Regions from separate parts of the Luteococcus sp. H101 genome, predicted to be linked through region 1. Evidence: predicted binding sites of a transcription regulator. Region 1 holds the regulator's gene; each other region holds the start of a gene.
The links. The regulator LexA, encoded in region 1, represses DNA repair genes until DNA is damaged. The targets are predictions, from matches to a motif close to TCGAACANNTGTTCGA.

Region 1 (7,332 bases):
CAGGCTGACCTGCTGCTGCACGTGGTGGACGGTTCCGATCCGGATCCCGTCGGGCAGGTGAATGCGGTGCGTACGGTGCTGAACGACATCGGCGCGGGCACCGTGCCGGAGCAGCTGGTGGTCAACAAGACCGACGCGGCCAGCACCGAGGCGCTGCAGGTGCTGCGCACCCGGTACCCGGAGGCGATCTTCGTCTCGGCCCGCACCGGGCAGGGCGTGGAGCAGTTGCGGGCCATCGCGGAAAGTCGGTTGCCCAGCCCGGAGGTCAGCGTCGAGGCGTTGATTCCGTACCAGCGCGGGGACCTGATGGACAAGATCCACCGCAATGGCCAGTTCATCACCCAGGAACACACCGGTGAGGGCACCCGCGTGGTGGCCCGGGTGCACCCGGAGCTGGCCGGCGAGCTGGAGCCCTTCCGGATCAACGCCGGGTAGGCTTGCTCGGTGCCCGACGCCGAGAAGCAACAGCCCGAAACCTCCTCCCGCACGCACACCTCCACCGAGGTGCTGCAGGCGGCCGTGGCGGCCATCGGCGGCACCCCGCGCGAGGGCCAGCAGCGGATGGCGGAGGCCATCGAGCAGGCGATCCAGACCGGGGAGCACCTGCTGGTGCAGGCGGGCACCGGTACCGGAAAGTCCCTGGGCTACCTGGCGCCGGCGCTGCTGCACGTGCAGGGCAGCAAGCAGCGGATCGTGATTGCCACCGCCACCCTGGCGCTGCAGGCCCAGCTGGCCAACACCGACATCCCCAATGCCCTCAAGGCCGTCGCCGCCGTGACCGGCAAGCAGCCGCAGCACGCCATCCTCAAGGGCCGCACCAACTACGCGTGCCTGCTGAAGGTCCGCGACGGGATCACCCAGGAGCAGGACACCCTGCTGGGCGGGGCGGAACTGGCCGCCAACCTCAAGGAGTCCAAGGCGGACGTCGAATCCGTGCTGGGCGCCGAGGTGCTGATGCTGCGGGATTGGGCGGAGCAGGAACTCAAGGACAAGGGGTTGGCGGACAAGGACGATGCTCCGGCGCACACCCCGCGGGCCTGGGGGCTGGTCTCCATGCCGGTCCGCGAATGCCTGGGCGCCCAGCGCTGCCCCTATGGCGCCGAGTGCTTCGTCGAGGCTTCCCGGGAAAAGGCTCGCGGATCGGACCTGGTGGTCACCAATCACGCGCTGCTGGCGATCGACGCGATGCACGGCGGCACCGCGTTGCCGGAGCACGACATCGTGATCATCGACGAGGCCCACGAGCTGGTCAGCCGGGTCACCGGCGCCGCGAGCGACGAACTCAGCCCACAGACCGTGGAGCGGGTCGCCAAACGCGCCTTGCCCTGGCTGAGCGATGACCTCGGCCTGGAGTTCCTGGAGTGCGGCGACATCCTGCGGGCCGCCCTGGAGGACACCGAGCTGGCCCGGGTGACCCAGCCGGGTTCGGCCACCACTGCCTTCGAGACCATCCGGGACGTCACGCGACGCGTGGTCTCCGGCTTGGGTGGCAAGGGGGAGAAGGGCAAGAAGGACGTCGACCCGGAGCAGCAGCAGGCCGCGAGCGCGGTCAAGGAGGTCTTCGACATCGCGGAGCGGATGGCAGCGCTGTCCGCCAATGACGTCGTCTGGGTGAGTGAACGGGAACGGTTCGGCCGGCAGGCGCAGGTGGCGCCGTTGAGCGTGGCCGGGCTGATGCGGGAGCGGGTGCTGGGCGAGGCCACCACCATCCTGACGTCGGCGACGCTGAAGATCGGGGGTGACTTCAACCAGGTGGCCGGCCAGATCGGCCTGCGCAAGACCGACCGGCTGGAGGGCGACCAGCACGACGCGGACAATCCCCTGGCGTGGCGGGCGCTGGACGTCGGCACCCCGTTCAACTACCAGCGGCAGGGCATCCTGTACTGCGCCACCGGCCTGCCCAATCCGCGGCGCGACGGGATCACCCAGGAGGCACTGACCGAGATCGCGGAGCTGGTCTGGGCCGCTGACGGCCGTACCCTGGGGTTGTTCGCCTCCCAGCGCGCCGCCGAGGTGGCCGCCGCCCATGTCCGCAAGCAGCTGCCCAGGATGACCATCCTGTGCCAGGGCGACGCGCAGCTGTCCGAACTGACCCGGCGTTTCGTCGCGGAGCCGGAGGTCTGCCTGTTCGGCACCGTCAGCCTGTGGCAGGGGATCGACGTGCCGGGCGAGACCTGCGAGTTGGTGATCATCGACAAGATTCCCTTCCCGCGCCCCGACGACCCGCTGATGCAGGCCCGGCAGCAGGCCGTAGCGGAGGCCGGCGGGAATGGCTTCATGTCCGTGGCCGCCACCCATGCCGGGCTGTTGCTGGCCCAGGGGGCCGGCCGGTTGATCCGGCGGGTGACGGACAAGGGCGTGGTGGCGGTGCTGGACCCGCGCCTGGTCACCGCCCGTTATGGCGGTTTCCTGCGGGCCTCCATGCCGGACTTCTGGATGACCCGGGACCGCGAGGTGGCGGTGCAGGCGCTGCGCCGCCTGCAGGAGGCGAGGAAGTGATGTCCGAGGTGATGGTCCGCCCCGAGGGGCACGACGACGGCCCGCCCGCCGGCAGCCACTTCCAGCGGCTGGAGCACGCCCGGGTGCGCCGGTCCACCGCCGAGCTGCAGGCCCGGATCAGAAGCCGGTTCCCGAACCGCACCCTGTGGGAGGTGTGCGGGGAACTGGTGGCGCTGGTGGACGAGGTGGCCGGCCAGGACGGGCAGAGCCAGCGTCGAGTGCGGCTGGCGAGGGTGCTGTCCCGGCTGGCGGTGCTGCTGGTGGTGGTCTTCCTGGCCGGCACCATCGGGCTGGCCGCCCTGGATGTGTTGCGAGGCGGGACCTTCCAGGCCATCGACTTCCTGCCGCTGCTGGAAACCATGATCAACAACCTGGTCTTCGGCGGGCTGGCGGTGCTCTTCCTGCTGGCCGTGCCCGAGCGGATGGAGCGCGCCCGCATCCTGCGGATCCTGCACCGCTTGCGTTCGCTGGCCCACGTGATCGACATGCACCAGCTGACCAAGATCCCGGAGCGTCACGAACTGGGCGCGGCAGACCTCAAGATCTATCTGGAGCAGTGCTCCGAGATGCTCTCCCTGGTGGGCAAGACGGGCGCCCTGTTCGCCGAGGACACCACCGACGGTGACGTGCTGGACGCGGTGGAGGGGATCGAGGCCCTCACCTCCGACATGGCCCGCAAGGTCTGGCAGAAGATCGCGATCATCCAGCCGGGCTGACCCCCGCCAGGGTCAGATCCGGCGCAGGACCGCGACCACCTTGCCGAGGATGGTGGCGTGATTGCCGTCGATGGGGGAGTAGGCCTCATTGTGCGGCAGCAGCCAGACCTGACCGGGGGTCTTCTTCAGCGTCTTCACCGTGGCCTCGTCGTCCAGCAGGGCGGCGACGATCTCACCATTGTTGGCGTCGGGCTGCTGGCGGACCACCACCCAGTCACCGTCGCAGATGGCGGCCTCCACCATCGAGTCGCCGTGTACCTCCAGCATGAAGATGGTGCCGTCACCCACCAGCTGCTTGGGCAGCGCGAAGACCTCCTCCAGATGCTCCTCGGCCAGGATCGGGCCCCCGGCGGCGATCCGGCCCACCATCGGCACGTTCACCGCGGTGGGGAAGGCGTCATTGATCCCGGTGATGTCCGACGCTTCGTGGGTGGCGGCGGGTCTGGCCTCCTGCTTGGGCAGCAGGGATTCGGGCAGGTGCAGCTCCATGGCGCGCGGCTGGCCGGGCTTGCGGTGGATGAATCCCTTGAGCTCCAGCTGCTTGAGCTGGTGGGCGACGCTGGAGGAGCTGGCCAGCCCGGCGGCATCGCCGATCTCCCGGATGCTCGGCGGGTAGCCGTGCTCGGCCAGCGAGTCCCGGATGATCTCCAGCATCCGCCGCTGCCGCCCGCTCAGCCCGTCGACGTCGACCGGGCCGTCGGGCAGCATCTTGATCCGGCCCCGGCCGGCGAGCTCCCGGCGGACCTGCTCATTGGTGGGGCGCCCCACGGGGCGCTTGCCCTTCTTGGTGGTCTTCTTCTCGTCGCCTGTCGCCATGACCCAAGCCTACCCGCCGTCACGTTCGATTCAAAAGTTTGTTCGAGGTGTTTCGCAGGCTTTCCGGCGGCTTCGGCACCCGGCCCCCGAAAAATTGTCAGAGGCGCCTGTTTGACTCTGGATCGTTCCCGTTCGAGGGGCTCCGCCACCCGGCGAAGGCAATCCATTCGAACGACTGTTTGATTGGATCGAATGGGGGCGCTAGTGTTGGCATCGAACACTCGTTCGACGCTCGGATGGAGCGGCGACGGGGTTCGTCCCAGAACCAAGGAGTAACCATGAATGCATCGCTGATTGCCAAGGCCAGTGCCGTCACCCCGGCTCCGGTCCGCCGCCGCGTGCGTGAGGTGCAGCTGCGCGGGCCCCAGGCTCGTCCGCAGGGCTTGGCCGCCCCGGGTGGCCGTCCGGCCCAGCCGGTTGCTCCCGGAGGGCACGGCGCCCCCGTCCAGCTCCGGCTGGCCCCGCAGCGCTCCCGGGCGCTGTCCGCTCCGGCCACGCGGGTGGCCGCGGCCGACGGCCCGGTCCGGCTGACGGACCGCGGCATCCTGGTGATCGTGCTGGTGCTGGCGGTGATCGCCGTCGCGACGCTCGCTCTGGGTCTGGTCAAGTTCTTCGGGGTGAGTGATGCCCCGTTGGAGGAGCAGGCGCCCAGCACCAGCGTCGCCGTGAGCCTGCAGAGCTAGCTGTGCCGGCACGGCGAAGGCCCCGACCCGTCGGGGTCGAGGCCTTGGCGGTCTTGCGTTTGGTGCGCGTTACTTGGTGTTGATCACCAGGGTGTTGACGATCTTGTCCGCGATGGTCTGCCGCTTGGCATCCCACAGCGGGAAGAGGAAGCCAACCATGCAGATGATGGCGTCGACGAGATGGGCCAGCTGGCGCAGGAAGGCCTTCAGCGGGCCGATCGGCTGACCGGTGGCCTCGCTGACCAGCTTGGTTCCCACCACCTGACGGCCGACCGAGACGCCGGTCTTGCCGTCACGCCAGACCATGTTGTAGAAGAACCAGGCCCACGCGAGCACGGTCAGGATCCAGCCCATGGTGGGATTGGTGCCCGCGATGTCGATCAACTCGCCGGTCTCGAAGTCGTACTTGGAGGTGCCCATCATGGGCTCGGCGATCCGCTGCAGGATGGCCATTGGCAGGATGTCGATGATGTGGCTGCCCACGCGCTTGATCCAGGGCGTCAGGGTCGCGCCACCGTAGGGCTGCGCGTAGGCCTGCTGGCCGTAGGTCGGCTGCGCGTACGGTTCCTGCGGCATCGGCTGGCCATAGGGCTGCGCCGGCTGGCCGTACGGATTGGCCGAGGGCTGGCCGTAGGGGTCCGCGGCGGGCTGTTGCGGCTGGGCCGGCTGGCTGTAGGGATTGGCCGAGGGCTGGCCGTAGGGGTCCGCGGCGGGCTGCTGCGGCTGGGCCGGCTGGCCATAGGGGTTGGCCGGCGGCTGACCGGAGCCCTCGGGACTGCCCGCATTCTGCGGATTCCACGGGTCGTTGTTGGGGGTGTTGGTGGGGAAGTCGTTCACTGAGTTCTCCAGATCTGTGTGGTCAGGTGGCTCGTCCCCGATGCTAGGGGAGGCTGGGCGCACTTCGGGGGAGCGCGCCGAGGAGCCGCGGCACAATGTCAGGTATGGATCCCGCGCCCTTTGATGCCCGACGAGCCCTGCGGGGCGTCGGCTCGCTGGCACTGGTGTGTGCGGGCCAGGCTGCGCTGGTGTTGATCCTGGGGCGGGGAGTCCCCTGTCCGTTGCGGGTGACCACCGGGCTGCTCTGCCCGGTCTGCGGCACGACGACTGCCGGTATGCACCTGCTGCACGGGCGGTGGAACGAGGCCTGGCAGGCCAATCCGTTCACCCTGCTGATCGGTGGGGTGTTGACACTGTGCACGACGGCCTGGCTGGTGGAGGCCCTGGGCGGCCCCGCCATCCGTCCCCCGCGCTCGGTTCGCCCGGTGACGATGGATCGGATCCTGATCCTGCTGGCGGGCCCCGCCGTGGCCTTCGCGGTGTGGCGCAATCTGCTCTGAAATGCCACCCGACACGCCGTCGATGCGCCCTTCGCGAGGGTTTGACGTTGGGGTGCGAAACACCTACGGTAGCTACATCTAGTGGTTGCACCGGTGTGATTCACCCACAGCTAGTGGTTGAAGGCACAAAGAGTCGCCGCTTGTCCAGTCCACCGACGAGGCCCTCAGGGGTTGCTTGTCATGCCCGAAAGGAGTCAGGCCGTGCACTGCCCATTCTGCCGCCACTCCGATTCCCGCGTGCTCGACTCCCGGGCCACGGACGACGGCTGCAGCATCCGCCGTCGTCGCCAGTGCCCGGCCTGCGAGCGTCGCTTCACCACCATCGAACAGGTCCAGCTCTCCGTGCTGAAGAAGTCCGGAGTGCTGGAGCCGTTCAATCGGGACAAGGTGATTTCCGGGGTGCGCAAGGCCTGCAAGGGGCGCCCCGTGAGCGAGGGCGACCTGGCCCGGCTGGGTCAGCGCGTCGAGGAGACCCTGCGGGCCAGTGGCGCGGGGGAGATCCCCACCGACGAGGTCGGCATCGCCATCCTGGAGCCGCTGCGGGAGCTGGATCCCGTCGCCTATCTGCGCTTCGCCAGCGTCTACCAGCACTACCAGAGCCTGGAGGACTTCGAGGCCGAGATCGCGCATCTGCGCAGCACCAGCACCACCACGACCATGAATCACAACGAATCCGACGAGAAGTGAGAAGGCTGATATGACCGAGACCACCAGCAGGACAGCCCGCCGCACCGCCAAGAAGGCGGCCGGCCTGACCATCGAGCGGGTCTTCTCCACCGAGGGCGTGCATCCCTATGACGAGGTGACCTGGGAGAAGCGCGACGTCGTCCAGACCAACTGGAAGACCGGGGAGAGCGTCTTCGAGCAGCGTGGGGTGGAGTTCCCGGACTTCTGGAGCCTGAACGCCTCCACCATTGTCACCACCAAGTACTTCCGCGGCGCCCTGGGCACCGAGCAGCGCGAGACCGGTCTCAAGCAGCTGATCGACCGCGTCGTCACCACCTACTCCAAGGCCGGTCTGGACAACGGCTACTTCGCCACCGAGGCCGACGCCCAGGTCTTCGAGGACGAGCTGCGCTGGATGCTGCTGCACCAGTACTTCAGCTTCAACTCCCCGGTCTGGTTCAATGTCGGCACCGCCAGCCCGCAACAGGTCAGCGCCTGCTTCATCCTCTCCGTCGACGACTCGATGGAGTCCATCCTCAACTGGTACAAGGAGGAGGGCTTCATCTTCAAGGGCGGCTCCGGTGCCGGCCTGAACCTGTCCCGGATCCGGTCCTC
Region 2 (7,332 bases), on a different contig from region 1:
GGGGCGGAGACCACCTTGGAGTCCAGCACGATCGCGTTCTGGTTCATCGGCTGCTGCTTGCTGACCAGGGCGGTGGTGACGGTGCCGAAGTTGGCCTTGCCCTTGTCATTGAAGGTCAGGTCGACGGCCACCTGCAGCTGGCCCTGGGGCACACCGGCGGTGGCATTCTTCACGTCCTTGCCCTCCACCACGACGGGGCCGAGCAGGTACTTGGCCGTGCCCTCCCGGTCGCAGGTGAGCAGCGGCAGGTCGGGATTGTCCGGGTACTCCTGGTCACAGGTGTACTTGGCGAAGTCCGCCTGGACATCGGCCGGCGGCTGGTAGGCCATCGCGGTCTTCAGGTCCAGCACCTTGCCGGTGGACTTGATCTTGGACCGGTCCACCGGGCTCGGTGCGACGGTGGGCAGGCCCGGTGCCGACGCAGCGGCCGACGCGCTGGGGGCGGCCGAGGCACCCGGCGTCGCCGAGGCGCCCGGCGTCGCGCTGCCGGTGGCCGACGGCTGCGCCGACGGATCCGGGGTGACCGGCTCCACGGCGTAGACATTGCGGAACATCAGCTGGGCGGTGGCACCGACCATGTTGGTCAGGTCATCGCTGGAGACATTGGGCACGCTCACCACGATGTGGTTGCCGCCCTGGGTGGCCACCGAGGACTCACCCACGCCCAGACCGTCGACGCGGTTCTGGATGATGGTGCGCGCCTGCTCCAGGTTCTCCGGGGAGATGGAGCCACCACCATTGGTGTTGGACGCGGTCAGGGTGATGGTGGAGCCGCCGGCCAGGTCCAGGCCCAGGCGCGGCTTCCAGGTGTGGGCCACCCCCATCAGGGCGTACAGCGCGGCCGCGCACAGGAGGAAGATGATCAGCGTGCGGCCGGGGTGTGACCGGCCCGTACTGGTTGCCACAGTGTCTTGTCCTTACTTCCTGAACCAGTCAGGCGGGGGTGGATCAGTTGGGGCGGGCGGAATCGCCCGGAAGGTTCTGGTCAGCGACGGGGGCTTCGACCGGCTCAGCCGCCGTGGTGGGGGCCTCACCCACCGGGGTGGTCTTCTCAACCACCGTGGTGGAGGCCTCAGCCACCGTGTCCTCGGGGTCGGCGAACTCGAATTCCTCGTCCTGCGGGGTGACAATCCGCACCAGCGCCTGCTTCATCGCCGTGACCTCGACGCCGGGAGCGATCTCCACGATCAGCTGCTCGTCACCCACATGCGTCACGGTGCCGAAGATCTGGCTGGTGAGCAGCACCCGATTGCCCTCCGCGACCGAGGCCCGGAGCTCGTTCTGGGCGGCCATCTGCTTCTTCAGCGGGCGCTGCAGCAGGAAGGTGAACAGCAGCATGCCCGCGAGCACCAACATGATGGTGGTGGCTCCGCTGGCAAACATCGGGGTCATCGGGAATCCATTCCGTGGACGGCAGGGGCGGGACACGGGCGTGACCCAACGGACAGCGTACCCACTGCCGTGCCCCAGCGACGATTCATCGGGCGGCGTGGACCCGATCCGGCGTCGACCTTGGTCAGCTGAACAGGTCTTCCTGGGTGTCCCCGACGCCCCCCGACGCCGACCCGGGCGGGGTCAGCCCGAGGTGCTGCCAGGCCCGGTGGGTGGCCACCCGGCCCCGCGGGGTGCGCATCAGGAAGCCCAGCCGCACCAGGAAGGGTTCGGCCACCTCCTCCACGGTCTCGGTCTCCTCCCCCACGCTGATGGCCAGGGTGGACAGCCCCACCGGCCCGCCGCCGAACTTGGTGCAGATGGCCTGCAGCACGGCCCGGTCCAGCCGGTCCAGACCCAGGGGATCCACCTCGTACAGCTCCAGGGCCTCGGCAGTGATCCGTCGGGTGACCCGGCCCTGGTGGCGCACCTGGGAGTAGTCCCGCACCCGCCGCAGCAGGCGGTTGGCGATCCGGGGGGTGCCGCGGGAACGCAGCGCGATCTCCCGGGCGGAGGCGTCGTCCAGGTCGACGTCGAGCACCGCCGCCGAGCGGTGGACGATGTGCTCCAACGCGTCGGAGCCGTAGAAGTCCAGTTGGGCGGTGAAACCGAAGCGGTCCCGCAGCGGGCCCGGCAAGAGGCCGGCCCGGGTGGTGGCGCCCACCAGGGTGAAGGGCGGGATGTCGATCGGGATGGCGGTGGCCCCGGGCCCCTTGCCCACCACGACGTCCACCCGGAAGTCCTCCATCGCCAGGTAGAGCATCTCCTCCGCTGGCCGGCTCATCCGGTGGATCTCGTCCAGGAAGAAGACCTCGCCCTCGCTCAGCCCGGACAGGATGGCGGCCAGGTCCCCGGCATGCTGGATGGCCGGGCCGGAGCTGATCCGCAGCGGCGCCCCCATCTCGGCGGCGATGATCATGGCCAGGGTGGTCTTGCCCAGGCCGGGCGGGCCGGAGAGCAGGACGTGGTCCGGGGTGGTGCCGCGGTGCCGGGCCGCGGCCAGCACCAGGCCGAGCTGGTCGCTCACCCGGGGCTGGCCCTCGAACTCGTCGAGTCTGGACGGGCGCAGGGCGGCCTCGACGGCGCGTTCCTCGGGCTCGGCGTGCGGGTCAACCGGAGAGTGTTCCACCCGACCCAGCCTACTTCCGCGCCAGGGAGGCCAAGGCGGCGCGCATCAGCACGGCGATCCCCACCGCCGGGTCGGCCTCCACCAGATGCGCGACGTTGTCACAGGCGGCCTCGGCATCCTTGGCGGACCAGCCCAGGCCCTGCAGGCCGTCGGCCACCTGTTCCCGCCACTGGGCGGCGCCGTCGCCGCTGGGGGTCGGGGTGGTGACGGCACCCAGCGAGTTCACCTTGTCCCGCAGCTCGATCACCATCTTCTCGGCCCCCTTGCGGCCGATCCCGGGCACCCGGGTCAGGGCCGCCAGGTTCTCACTGGCGATCGCGGCCCGGAAGTCATCGGGGCTCATCACGCTCACCACCGCCTGCGCGATCTTGGGGCCGATGCCGCTGGCCGACTGCACCAGCTCGAACAGGTCCCGCTCCTCGGCCTCCTGGAAGCCGTAGAGGGTGAGCGAGTCCTCCCGCACCACCAGCGAGGTGTACAGCGTGGTGGCGGCACCCAACCGGACCGCGGCGGCGGTTCCCGGGGTGCACAGCGCCTTCATGCCGAAGCCGTTCAGGTCCAGCACGACGAAGGTGGCGCCGACGGCGGCGACCTGTCCGGTGAGGTGGCTGATCATGCGGGTCTCCTGGGGATGCGACGGGTGGGGGCCTGGGCGGGCCGTTGCCGGGCGGCCTTCTCCACGGCCTCGGCGTAGCGATTGGTGGCGGCACCCCGCCAGACATGGCAGATGGCCAGGGCGACGGCGTCGGCGGCGTCGGCGGGTTTCGGCGGCTCGGCCAGCTTCAGGATCCTGGCCACCATGGTGCCCACCTGGGCCTTGTCCGCCCGGCCGGAGCCGGTGATCGCGGCCTTGACCTCGCTGGGGGTGTGCAGGGCGACGGGGATGCCGTGCCGGGCGGCTACCAACATCGCGATTCCGGCGGCCTGGCTGGTGCCGGTGACCGATTCCAGGTTGTGCTGGGCAAAGACCCGCTCCACCGCGACGGCCTCCGGCCGATGACGGATAATCCACTCCTCGATCCCGTCGTGGATCCGCAGCAGCCGCTTGGCGTGGTCCAGGTCATGCGGGGTGCGCACCACCCCGACGTCGAGCAGGTCCAGCGGACGGCCGGGGACGCCCTCCACGACGCCGATGCCGCACCGCGTCAGGCCGGGATCCACACCCAGTACCCGCATCCTCGTCCTCCATTCCACGCACATACCCCAGCCAGGATCCCCGACGCTGTTGCTGAGCCCTCGGCAAGCTCGGCCGCCCTGGTTGCGCACGCCTGGTCGTGGCCCACCAGCCACATCACCCCTCGAACACGCGTTCGGAATCCTACTCCAGTAGGCTGCTCGGGTGGTGCTGCTTGATTTCGTCGGTGTGTTTGCCTTCGCCCTGTCCGGAGGCCTGGTCGGCGTGCGCCGGCACTTCGACATCTTCGGAATCCTCACCCTGGCCGTGGTCACGGCCCTGGGCGGCGGAATCGTTCGGGACCTGCTGCTGGGGATCACTCCCCCGTCGAACATCACCAACCTGCCGCTGTTCTGTACCGCACTGGCTGCTGGGATGATCACCTTCTACTCCGAACGCCCCGTCTCGAAACTGCGCCGCACCGTGCTGGTGGCCGACGCCGTGGGCTTGGGCGCCTTCTGCGTCACTGGCACGCTGACCGCGATCCATGCCGGCCACCCGGGGATGGAGGCCGTGATGGTGGGCGTGATCACCGCCGTGGGTGGCGGGGTGCTGCGCGACGTCCTGGCCGGGCAGGTGCCCAGCGTCTTCTCCCCGGAGCTCTACGCGCTGCCCGCCCTGCTGGGTTCCCTGTTGACCGACGCCGCCGCCCGGCTCGACCTGACCAGCCGCCCGGTCATCGGCCACCCGCTGCAATGGGTCCTGATGGCTCTGGTCTGCGGTCTTCGACTGGCGGCCATCAGGTTCGGATGGCACTCCCCCACGCCCCGCCGCCCGGAACGCGACTGATGCTGTTCAAGACCGTGACGGGCCCCGCACCCGGCTTGGTGCGCGGCCCGTCCAGGTTGTCCGGCCGGGGTCAGTCCTCGGCGTCGATCCTGGCCTGCAGCTCGGGGCTGAGCTCCACGTTGGTGTACACATTCTGGACGTCGTCGGACTCCTCCAGGGCATCGACGATCCGCTCCACCTTCTCCACCGTCTCCAAGTCGTCGATGACCTGGCCGAAGCTGGCGACGAAGTTCACGTCGGCGGAGTTGTAGTCGATCCCGGCGGCCTGGACGGCCTTTCGGACCTCCACCATGTCGTTGGGGTCGCTGATCAGCTCGAACTCGTCGCCGTTGTCGTTGACGTCCTCGACATTGGCCTCGATGGTGGCCTCGAGCAGCTCGTCCTCGGTGATCTCGCGGGTCTCGGTCTTGCGGCCCTCACCCGGCACCTCCATGGTCTTGGCCACGGTGACGACGCCCTTGCGCTCGAACAGCCGCTGCACCGAACCGCCGTCGGCGATGGTGCCGCCATTGCGGGTCACGGCGACGCGCACCTCGGAGACCGCGCGGTTGCGGTTGTCGGTGAGCACCTCGATCAGGATCGCCACGCCGGCCGGGCCATAGGCCTCGTACATGATGGTTTCGTAGTTGACGGCGTCGGCACCCACACCGGAGCCACGCTTGACGGCGCGGTCGATGTTGTCATTGGGCACCGAGTTCTTCTTCGCCTTCTGGATGGCGTCGTAGAGGGTCGGGTTCCCGCCAGGATCACCGCCGCCAACGCGTGCCGCAACCTCGATGTTCTTGATCAGCTTGGCAAAGAGCTTGCCGCGCTTGGCATCGATGACGGCCTTCTTGTGCTTCGTCGTGGCCCATTTGGAGTGACCGCTCATGCGTCAACCTCACCTCTCGTGCAGAATCCTGACGCGCCATGCTACCCGCTGCGGACCCTGTGCCCCCAAACCGGCGGTCAGCCGGCCACCAGCTCCCGGCCGTAGAGCACCACCATCTCCTCCGCCTCGTAGCCCACCGACTCGAAGAGCAGCACCGCCCCGCCGGGGTCGGTGGTGTCGACGCCCACCCCGGCACCGTCCAAGCCGGCGTCCAGGAAGGTGCGCATCGACGCGATCAGCAGCGCCGAGCCCACATTGTGCCCCCGCCATGCGGGCCGCACACCGAGCCGGTCGGTCCACCCCTCGGAGAAGCTCTGGGCCTCCCAGTCCTGCACGTAGGCGCTGTTCATTGCGTAGCCCACCACCTGCCCGTCGACGGTGGCCACCCAGGACCATTCGGGCCGGGCGGCCCGGCGCCGCATCGAGTGCTCCCAGGCGGCGCGGGAGACGGCATGCACGCCGGGCACGTCGGCGAAGGCCTCATTGTGCGCCAGCCGCACCTGCTCGCTGAAGTGCGGATGGTAGGGCTGCAACCCGATCCCGTCCGTGCGCGGCATCGACGGCAGGATCCGCGGCCCATTGTCGTCGGCGAAGGTGCGGTGCATGTCGAAGTACCAGCGACGCGCGGTGAATCCCGCCGCCTCCATCATGTGGGCGTGGGTGCCCGCCTTCTGTTCCACGAAGCGGGTGAGCAGCAGCCGGTTCAGCTCCGGGTGCTCCAGCCGGATCTCGTCGAACCACTCCTGGGCCCGGGCCACCTGCCACTCCAGCAGCCGTCGCCCCAGCTGCTGGTGTCGCCAGGCGGGGTGCACGCCACCATCCAGCCAGACCTGGGGCTCGCCCACGTCCAGACCGCGGATGTGGTTCCAGCCATAGGCGACGATGGTGCCGCCCTTGTCCCGGCCCACCACGGCATCGGCCTCGGGGGTGGCTCCTGGCGCGGAGAAGTACTCCTCCAGCTCGGCCAGGCTGAGCCGCTCCACGGGGTCGTCGAAGTACTCGATGGCAGTCCGCAGTTCAGCGAGCTGCTCGAGGTCCTCGGCTACCAGGGCGCTCCATTCCAGGCCGCCCCCGACGAAGGGGTCCACGCCGCTGGTCAGTTCCCGGGGTTCTCGGCCCGGCGGGGCAGCCGCCACCGCTGGATCGAGGGGCTGGCGTGCCAGTCCACCACGCTCCAACCACCCTTGCGGGCGGCACGTAGCAGGCCGACGTCGGGTTGCACCGCCACCGGATTGCCGACGGCATTGAGCATCGGCAGGTCCACGTGGCTGTCGGCATAGGCATAGGACTGGGCGAGGTCGATCCCGTGCTGGGCGGCGTGGTGTCGCAGCCAGGCGGAGCGGGACTCGCCCACCATCGGTGGCTGTGCCAGGAAGCCGGTGCAGATGCCGTTGTCATCCACCACCAGCTCCGACGCGACGATCACGTCGAACAGGTCCTCCAGGGGCCGGGTCAGCGGCCGGATCACGCCGGTCATCAGGATGGTGACGTGCCCGGCATCGCGGTGCTCCTGGATCCGGGCAATGGCCTGCGGGGAGAGCCGATCCTTGACGAAGGGCGCCATCTGCTGGTCCACATAGGCCTCCAGCCGGCTCATCTCCATGCCGGCGTAGCGACGGTAGATGGAGCGCAGGAAGGTGGCCCGGTCCCGACGATCCGCCCCCAGGTAGCCGGGCAGCGAGGCCGCCACCTCGGCCAGTTCCCGCACCCGCCCCGCCGGGGACAGGTCGGGCAACCGAGCCCACAGATAGGTCTCCACCACATTGGTGTCCATCACGGTGCCGTCCAGGTCGAAGGCGGCCAGCACGGTGCCCGGCTCCGCGGGCTTGAGCTCCTTGTAGGTGCTGGAAGGCTTGCCGCGACGGTTGCGCAGCGCCTCCAGCCGACGCACCGGATCGGTGATCGCCGGAGTGTGGATCTCCATCATGTAGGTGCGCC
Region 3 (7,332 bases), on a different contig from region 1:
GCCCCACCGTGCCGTGGGAACAGCACCCCGAGGGGCTGGCCAATGCCACCGAACTGGTCCGGCTGGTCAAGCAGCGCGGGGACTTCTGCGTCGGTGTCGCCGCCTTCCCCGATGTACACCCGGAGAACCGCGACGCGGACCTGGATGCCCGGATCCTGGTGGACAAGTACGAGGCCGGCGCCGAGTTCGCCATCACCCAGCTGTTCTTCAATCCCGACGCCTATTTCGACCTGGTGCAGCGGGTGCGACGGATGGGCTGCCCAATCCCGATCATCCCCGGGCTGCAGCCCATCACCAGCCTGAAGCAGGTGAAGTTCTTCGAGGAGCTGTCCGGTGCGCCGGTGCCGGAACAGGTGAAGCTGCGCCTGGCCGAGGCCGACGGGGACCCGGCCCGGGTCCGGGAGATCGGCTCCCGGATTGCCAGCGAGATCGCCGTCACCCTGTTGCGCGGCGGCGCCCCCGGGCTGCAGTTCTTCACCCAGAATCGCTCGGTGGCCACCCGGGAGATCTTCGCGATGCTGCTGGAACGCCGCTGGTGAGCCGGGCGGCGGTCACCGCCCAGCCCGCTCAGCCCAGCACGGCCCGCCAGGCGCCCGGACGTCCGTCGACGTCCAGGATGGTCAGCCGCTGCGTCGGGCGGGTCAGGGCGACGTAGAGCACCCGCTCCCGGCCGGGGGTCTCGGCCACGATGTCATCCGGGCTGACCACCAGCACCCCGTCGTACTCCAGACCCTTGCTCTCCAGCGGGGTCACCACGACGCACCGTTCCAGGTTGGCCACCAGCTCCGGCTGGGCGGAGGCCTGGCGGCGCACCTGGCCCATCAGTGAGGGCGGGACGATGATCCCGATGGTGCCGTCCACCTGTTCGGCCAGCGTCGCCACCTGTTCGCCGATCGCGGCCATCAGGCCCGGCCGTTCGGTGACGGCCAGCAGCGGCTGGTTGCCGGTGGAACGCACCGCCTCCGGCAGGTCGGCGTCGGGGAAGACCGGGGTGATCACCTGGGCCGCCAGCTGGAAGACCTCGGCGGGGGAGCGGTAGTTCTTGGTGAGCCGGAAGGTGCGCTGCGGCGCGGAGCCGATCAGCTCCCGCATCACCTGCTCGGTCTCGGCCGGCACCGGCCACGACGACTGCGCCGGGTCACCGACCAGGGTCCAGGAGGCCTGCGGTCCGCGGCGGCGCAGCATCCGCCACTGCATCGGCGTGATGTCCTGCGCCTCGTCCACCAGCACGTGGGCGTAGGTGTTGTGCGGCTCGTCGTCCAGGCTGTCCTCGCGCTCGTCGCGCAGCAGGTCGGCGGTGGTGACGATCTCGGCCACCTGGTCCAGACCCTCCAGGAAGAGCGGCTCGTCGGCTTCGTCGGTGCGCGGCGCGGGGCCGATGATGCTGACCAGCTCGTCCAGCAGGGCGACATCGGCGACGGACCAGCCGGCCCGCTCATCGGTCTGGGCATAGCTGGCGGCCAGCGCCCGGCACTCCAGCTCGTCCAGCAGGTCCCCGGCCACGCGGCGCAGCAGGTCGGCGTCGGCGCACCGGGCCAGCACCCGGGGCGCGGACAGCATCGGCCACCAGGCATTCATCGCCATCTGGAAAGCAGCCTGGCTGGTGACCGCATCCTCGAACTGGTCGCGGTCCAAGTCATGGTCGTCGGCCGGGAAGCGGCTCCACAGCGCGTTGACCGCGGCCTGCTCGGCCACCTGCCGGGAACGGTTGTTCTTGTGGCTGGCCAGCAGGTCGGCGCGCATCCGGCGCAGCTTGTCCGGCTTCAGGGTGAGCACCTCGCCCTTGACGGTCACTCGCAACTGCAGGTGCTCGTCGGTCTCGACGGCGGGAGAGACCACCAGCCGCTTGAGCAGCGGCAGCATCCGCAGCGAGCCCTTCAGGGTGGCGGCCTGCGCCTGGTCCACCCGGTCCACCGCGGTGCGCAGCACGTCGCTGGCCACCGAACCGATCGACTTCAGCGTCACCGAATCCTCGCCCAGGCTCGGCAGTACCCGCTCGATGTAGTTCATGAAGACGCTGGACGGGCCCACCACCAGCACCCCGCCCTTCTCCAGCCGCTTGCGGTTGGAGTAGAGCAGGTAGGCGGCCCGGTGCAGCGCGACGACGGTCTTGCCGGTGCCCGGACCGCCGGCGATCACGGTCACGCCCTGGTAGGGGGCGCGGATCGCCTCGTCCTGCTGCGCCTGGATGGTGGCGACGATGTCCTTCATCTGGTGACCGCGGGCCCGGCTGAGGGCCGCCATCAGGGCGCCCTCGCCGATCACCGGCAGCTCGGTGGGCACCGAGTCGTCCAGCAGGTCGTCCTCGATCCCGATCACCCGGTCATCGCGGCAGCGCAGCACGCGGCGGCGGATCACGCCCATCGGATTGTTGGCGGTGGCCCGGTAGAAGGGCTCCGCGGCGGGCGCCCGCCAGTCGATCACCAGCGGTTCGTAGTCGTCATCCCGCACGCCGATCCGGCCGATGTAGCGATGCTCCTCGTCGCGCAGGTCCAGGCGGCCGAAGACCAGGCCCTCGTGCTCCGCGTCGAGCACCGCCAGCCGTTTCGCGGCCTGGAAGGCGAAGGCGTCACGCTCGAACAGGGCGGTGCCGTCCTCCTCCCGCATCCAGTTGCCGCGGTCGGTGACGAACTTGTTGCGGCCTTCGGCCTCCACCTGCTTGGCGGAGGCCGTGGCGACCTCGAGCTGGGCGTGCACGCGGTCGACATGGCGCTGCTCGACGGCCAGTTCACCCTCCAGCAGGGCCTGCTGGTCGGTGGTGGTCTCGGGGCGCTGCGGATCGGTCAAGGGGCTATTCCTCACTGAAGACTTGCCTGACCACTTTACGCTACCGACGCGCGGGTCGAGCCTGCCGTCGGGGCGGCGGAGGGGTCCGGTTGGTGGGACGAATGTCCTCCCCGGTGAGCTCCTCGTGGATCTCGTAGGCAGCCAGCGCTGCGCTCAACAGTTCGCCCCACGGGTCCGGCCCCGCATGGCTGGCCGACGAGGCCTGCCAGCGCCGCTGGTCGATCTTCAGCTTGGGGCGCTGCTGCCAGTGCTTGAAGCTGGTGGGTGCCAGCCCCCAGGACAGGTCCGGCCGGGGGTGGTTGTGGTCGTGGATGGTGACCAGCACCCGGCCGTCGGGCAGCGGGCGGTGCCAACTGACGACGGGATTGCCGGCGCCGTGGTCCACCACCTCCACGATCCCGCGGGTGATCCGGGGGTCCTCGGGGCAGGTGGCCAGCGGAGCCAGTTCATCGTCGAGGGCCTCGGTGAGTTCGTGCCGCACAGTGGGGGCCATCGCCGGGCGGCCGATGGTGCGGCCGAAGAGCCCCACCGGCTGGTGGGGGATGGTGTCCAACAGCACGTCGGCGTCGGTGGCCGGGGCGGGGGTGATGTCCGAGAGGTCCGGGAGGCCGGAACCCAGCAGGGGTGCGGGGGCGCCGATCCGTTCCACCCCGCGCAGCTCCAGCCGTTCGGCCAGCAGGTCCACCAGCCGGGAGGCGCGCTGGCTGTGGCCGGCTTCATCCACCAACTGCCAGTGGCTGAACCGACGGTGGATGGCCAGCCGCACCGCCAACAGGGCGGGATTGCGGCCCGGCAGGGCGCCGGCCAACAGGCCCTGACTGCGGATGATCCGGGCCAGGTGGGGGTTTCCGGGGCGCTCGGCCAGTTCGTCCAGGGTGGTCTTCGCGGCCAGGGCATCCCGGGTGGCCCGGGTGAAGCTCTCCTCGTCAGCGGGCTCTTCCAGCCCCACCCGGCGCAGCTGCTGCCACAGCTCGTCCAACTCGTCCAGCAGGGCGGTCCAGCGCTGGGCGGTCCCCTCACCGAAGGCCTCCCGGACCGCCTGGTGCTGGGCGCCGCGCTCGCTGGGCAGCACGAACTGCCGGCCGTCGGCGAAGCGGTGCACCTGCTCCGGGGCGGGCACCAGCCGCAGGCCGTGCCGGGTCAGTTCCGCGTCGAAGGCGCGGCCGGACTTCTTGAACAGGTCCCGCCAGGTGGCGGGCAGGCGCACATGTTGTGGCAGCTCGTCGGCCTCCACCCCCAGGTGGGGAAGGCTGGCCCAGTGCCCACCGTCGGGCAGGCCGTCGGCGTCCAGCACGACGTGGTGCCCGGCCTTCGCCAGCCGGGCGGCGGCGGCCATCCCGGTCAGGGTGGCGCCCCGGATCAGGATGGTGGCGGGGTCCAGGTGCATGCGGGCCAGCCTAGTTCGTGCGCGGAGGCAGGCTCACCACTCCAGCACCAGCAGGTGGGTGCCGACGGCGGCATTGGTGATCACGCAGTGGGCCTGGTCCTCCGCGATGAACAGGGAGCGGGCGATCAGGGTCACCTCGCCGGTGGCCGGGTCGGTGAAGCTGCGTTCGATCCGCCGCGGCGGGGCCCCGGCGAAGTGCACCTCCAGCACCAGCAGGTCGGTGACCGCCGGCACGGCCCGGCCCACTCGGGTGGTGGGCTGGCCGCCGGGGCCGTAGTCGCTGCGCTGACTGGTGAGGACGGACTCGCCACGCCGCAGCGGGCGGGGGAGCTTGACCTCGGCCAGGGTCAGCCGGTCCTCCGGGGTGCGGAAGTTCTGCATCGTCATCCCCGACAGCGGCTGGATGGTGGCCTTCTGGCCGGGCTCGGCCTGGACCACCGAGGTCCAGCCGTCCACCTGGTCCGCCTCGGCCCGGGAGACCTGGGTGGTGATGGTGTGGGTCTCGATGTGGTCGGCGCCGATGTAGGAGACGTCGTGCACCATCACCCGTCGCCAGTTCTTGGCCTGGGTTCGGGTGATCTCCTCCAGGTCCGCGGGCAGGTATTCGGCCTGGGGCAGCAGTTCGCTGATGCTCTTCCAGCCGGAGTCCCCGCTCATGGCGCCCAGCAGGTCCCCGGGGGGCAGACCAAGGATCACCTCCAGCGCGCTGATCACATTCTGTGAGCGGGCGCGGGCCGGGCGGGAACGGCCGGTGGCCCAGTAGCTGAGCGTCGCGGTGGAGACCTTGAGGTCCTGGGCGGCCAGCTTGCTCTGGATCCGGTGCAGGGAAAGGCCCCGCTGCGCGATCGCTGCACTCAAACGGTCGGCGAAGGGGTTCGACGAGGAGGAGGGGTCTCGTCGGCCAATCGGCGGGGGCTCGGTCATGGTGATGCCAATGCTGTCATACCCCGGGGTGCTTTACATGTCAGCTACTTCCGTGCGGGGTTGATTTCTTGTCAGTGGCGGCGCCTATAGTGGTTTCTGCTCGAAATCATGTTCGAATCAACCGTCGTGGGAGGCGCCATGCGCAGATGTGATGACCCCATCGAGGTGCGGCTGGGACCCGTCGGGGGCGACGAGGGTCCGGGCCAGTTCCTGTGGCGCAACCGGCTGTGGCGGGTGCTGGAAGTCCAGCAGCGCTGGATCGAGTCCGGCAGTTGGTGGGAACACGCCGAAGCCGGCAGCGATGACCTGCTGCGGGAGCGCGAGGTCTGGCGGGTGGAGGCGGCCAATGGCCGGGCCGGCAGCCGCGGCGTCTACGAGCTGGCGCATGCCCTGGCCGACGGCAGTTGGCGGCTGCGCACCGTCGTGGACTGAGGAGCCGGCATGGATCCCTTCGTCCACCTCCGGGTGGCCTCCGGCTACTCCCTGCGGTACGGCGCCAGCCACCCCGGGGAGCTGGTGGCGGCCGCTGCCGCGCAGGACATGGACAGCTTGGCCCTGACCGACCGCGACGGGCTCTACGGCGCGGTCCGCTTTGCCAAGGCCTGCCTGCGCACCGGGCTTGCCCCCATCGTGGGGGTGGACCTGGCGGTGCCCTTCACCGACGGCCGACGGCCTGCGTCCAGTCACCGACGCACCGCGGCCCGGGGCGGCCAGCTGCGCGACCCCCGGCTGCCCCGGGTGGTGGCCACCGCCACCTCCCGGACGGGCTGGGCCAGCCTGTGCCGGCTGGTCACCGACACCCACCTGGCCGGGGAGCGCGGCCGGCCGGTAGCCAGCCCGGAGCTCTTCGCCCGGCATGCCGACGGCGGGGACCTGCTGGTCAGCCTGGGCGCGGACAGCCAGTTCGGGCTGCACGTGGCCGCCGGCCGGGCGGACCTGGCCCGCGACGAGCTGCGCCGCTGGCTGGACCTGGTGGGGCCGGAGCAGCTGCAGGTGGCGGTCACCCACCACCAGGTGGGCGGCGACGGGGTGACCAGCGCCCGGCAGGCCGGCCGGATGCTGGCCCTGGCCGATGAGCACCGGTTGACCGCGGTGCTGACCAACCAGGTGCGGATGGCCGAACGTGGCCAGGCCGCCACCATCGACGTGCTGGACGCAGCCCGCCGGCGGGTGCCGCTGGATGCGCGCAATGTGGACCGGCGCAATGCCGAGGCCCACCTCAAACCCGGCAAGCAGATGTTGCGGCTGGCCGAGGAAGTGGCCCGGTTGGCCGGCCGGGGCGAGCGCGGTGCGGAGCAGCTGCTGGCCGACACCCGACTGACGGCGCTGCGCTGCCGGCTGGACCCGCGGGCCGACATCGGGCTGGGGGAGCTGCACCTGCCCGAGTTCGAGACCCTGGGCACCAGCGGCGACGAGGCGATGGCGGAGCTGCGGGCCCGGTGTGAGGCCGGCGTCGCCGAGCGCTATGGCCGGCTGACCGACGCGGTGCGCGCCCGGCTGCACGAGGAGCTCGCCGTGATCGGCCAGCTGGGCTATGCCGCCTACTTCCTCACCGTCGCCCAGGTGGTGGGCATGGTCCGGGAGCTGGGGATCCGGTGCGCCGCCCGCGGTTCCGGCGCGGGCAGCCTGGTCAACTACCTGTTGGGGATCTCCGGCGTCGACCCGCTGGCCTACGGGCTGGTGATGGAACGCTTCCTCTCCCCGCTGCGCCAGGCCCTGCCCGACATCGACCTGGACGTGGAATCGGCCCGGCGCACCGAGATCTACGAGCGGGTGCTGGCCCACTTCGGCGGGCAGCGGGTGGCCTGCGTCGCCATGGTGGAGACCTACCGGGTGCGGCACGCGGTGCGGGATGTGGCCGCGGCGCTCAGCCTGCCGCCCGCCGAGGCCGACGCGATTGCCAAGGCCTTCCCGCACATCCGCGCCCGGGATGCCCGCAAGGCGCTGCGGGACCTGCCCGAACTGCGCGCCGCCGGGCTGGCCGAACCCCGGCTGGAGGTGCTCTTCCGGCTGGTGGAATCCCTGGACGGGCTGCCCCGGCACGTCGCGCTGCACCCCTGCGGGGTGATCCTGAGCGACACCACCCTGGCCCAGCGCACCCCGCTGGAGGCCAGCCACGGCGGTTTCCCGATGAGCCAGTTCGACAAGGACGACGTGGAGGACCTGGGCCTGCTCAAGCTGGACGTGCTGGGGATCCGGATGCAGTCCGCCATGGCGCACGCCCTGGGCGAGTT

Region 2: ruvC (crossover junction endodeoxyribonuclease RuvC) is a predicted target of LexA. The motif match lies at 3,859-3,874, and genes of this name have one in related genera.
Region 3: AAEX60_RS05320 (DUF6504 family protein) is a predicted target of LexA. The motif match lies at 5,199-5,214, and genes of this name have one in related genera.

What each region holds. Positions count from the first base shown of each region.
Region 1 is NZ_JBCDMW010000016.1:9,755-17,086, forward strand. Features, by position in the region: gene hflX (GTPase HflX) at 1-435, shown strand, start outside; gene AAEX60_RS06040 (ATP-dependent DNA helicase) at 562-2,499, shown strand; gene AAEX60_RS06045 (hypothetical protein) at 2,499-3,215, shown strand; gene lexA (transcriptional repressor LexA) at 3,228-4,031, opposite strand; gene AAEX60_RS06055 (hypothetical protein) at 4,310-4,714, shown strand; gene AAEX60_RS06060 (RDD family protein) at 4,784-5,551, opposite strand; gene AAEX60_RS06065 (DUF2752 domain-containing protein) at 5,656-6,051, shown strand; gene nrdR (transcriptional regulator NrdR) at 6,253-6,738, shown strand; gene AAEX60_RS06075 (vitamin B12-dependent ribonucleotide reductase) at 6,749-7,332, shown strand, end outside.
Region 2 is NZ_JBCDMW010000021.1:77,508-84,839, reverse strand. Features, by position in the region: gene secD (protein translocase subunit SecD) at 1-863, opposite strand, end outside; gene yajC (preprotein translocase subunit YajC) at 949-1,392, opposite strand; gene ruvB (Holliday junction branch migration DNA helicase RuvB) at 1,517-2,560, opposite strand; gene ruvA (Holliday junction branch migration protein RuvA) at 2,571-3,176, opposite strand; gene ruvC (crossover junction endodeoxyribonuclease RuvC) at 3,173-3,727, opposite strand; gene AAEX60_RS08570 (trimeric intracellular cation channel family protein) at 3,900-4,523, shown strand; gene AAEX60_RS08565 (YebC/PmpR family DNA-binding transcriptional regulator) at 4,594-5,394, opposite strand; gene AAEX60_RS08560 (GNAT family N-acetyltransferase) at 5,472-6,530, opposite strand; gene AAEX60_RS08555 (HAD-IB family hydrolase) at 6,491-7,332, opposite strand, start outside.
Region 3 is NZ_JBCDMW010000014.1:30,764-38,095, reverse strand. Features, by position in the region: gene AAEX60_RS05340 (methylenetetrahydrofolate reductase) at 1-539, shown strand, start outside; gene AAEX60_RS05335 (HelD family protein) at 568-2,739, opposite strand; gene AAEX60_RS05330 (hypothetical protein) at 2,828-4,174, opposite strand; gene AAEX60_RS05325 (helix-turn-helix domain-containing protein) at 4,208-5,098, opposite strand; gene AAEX60_RS05320 (DUF6504 family protein) at 5,237-5,530, shown strand; gene AAEX60_RS05315 (DNA polymerase III subunit alpha) at 5,540-7,332, shown strand, end outside.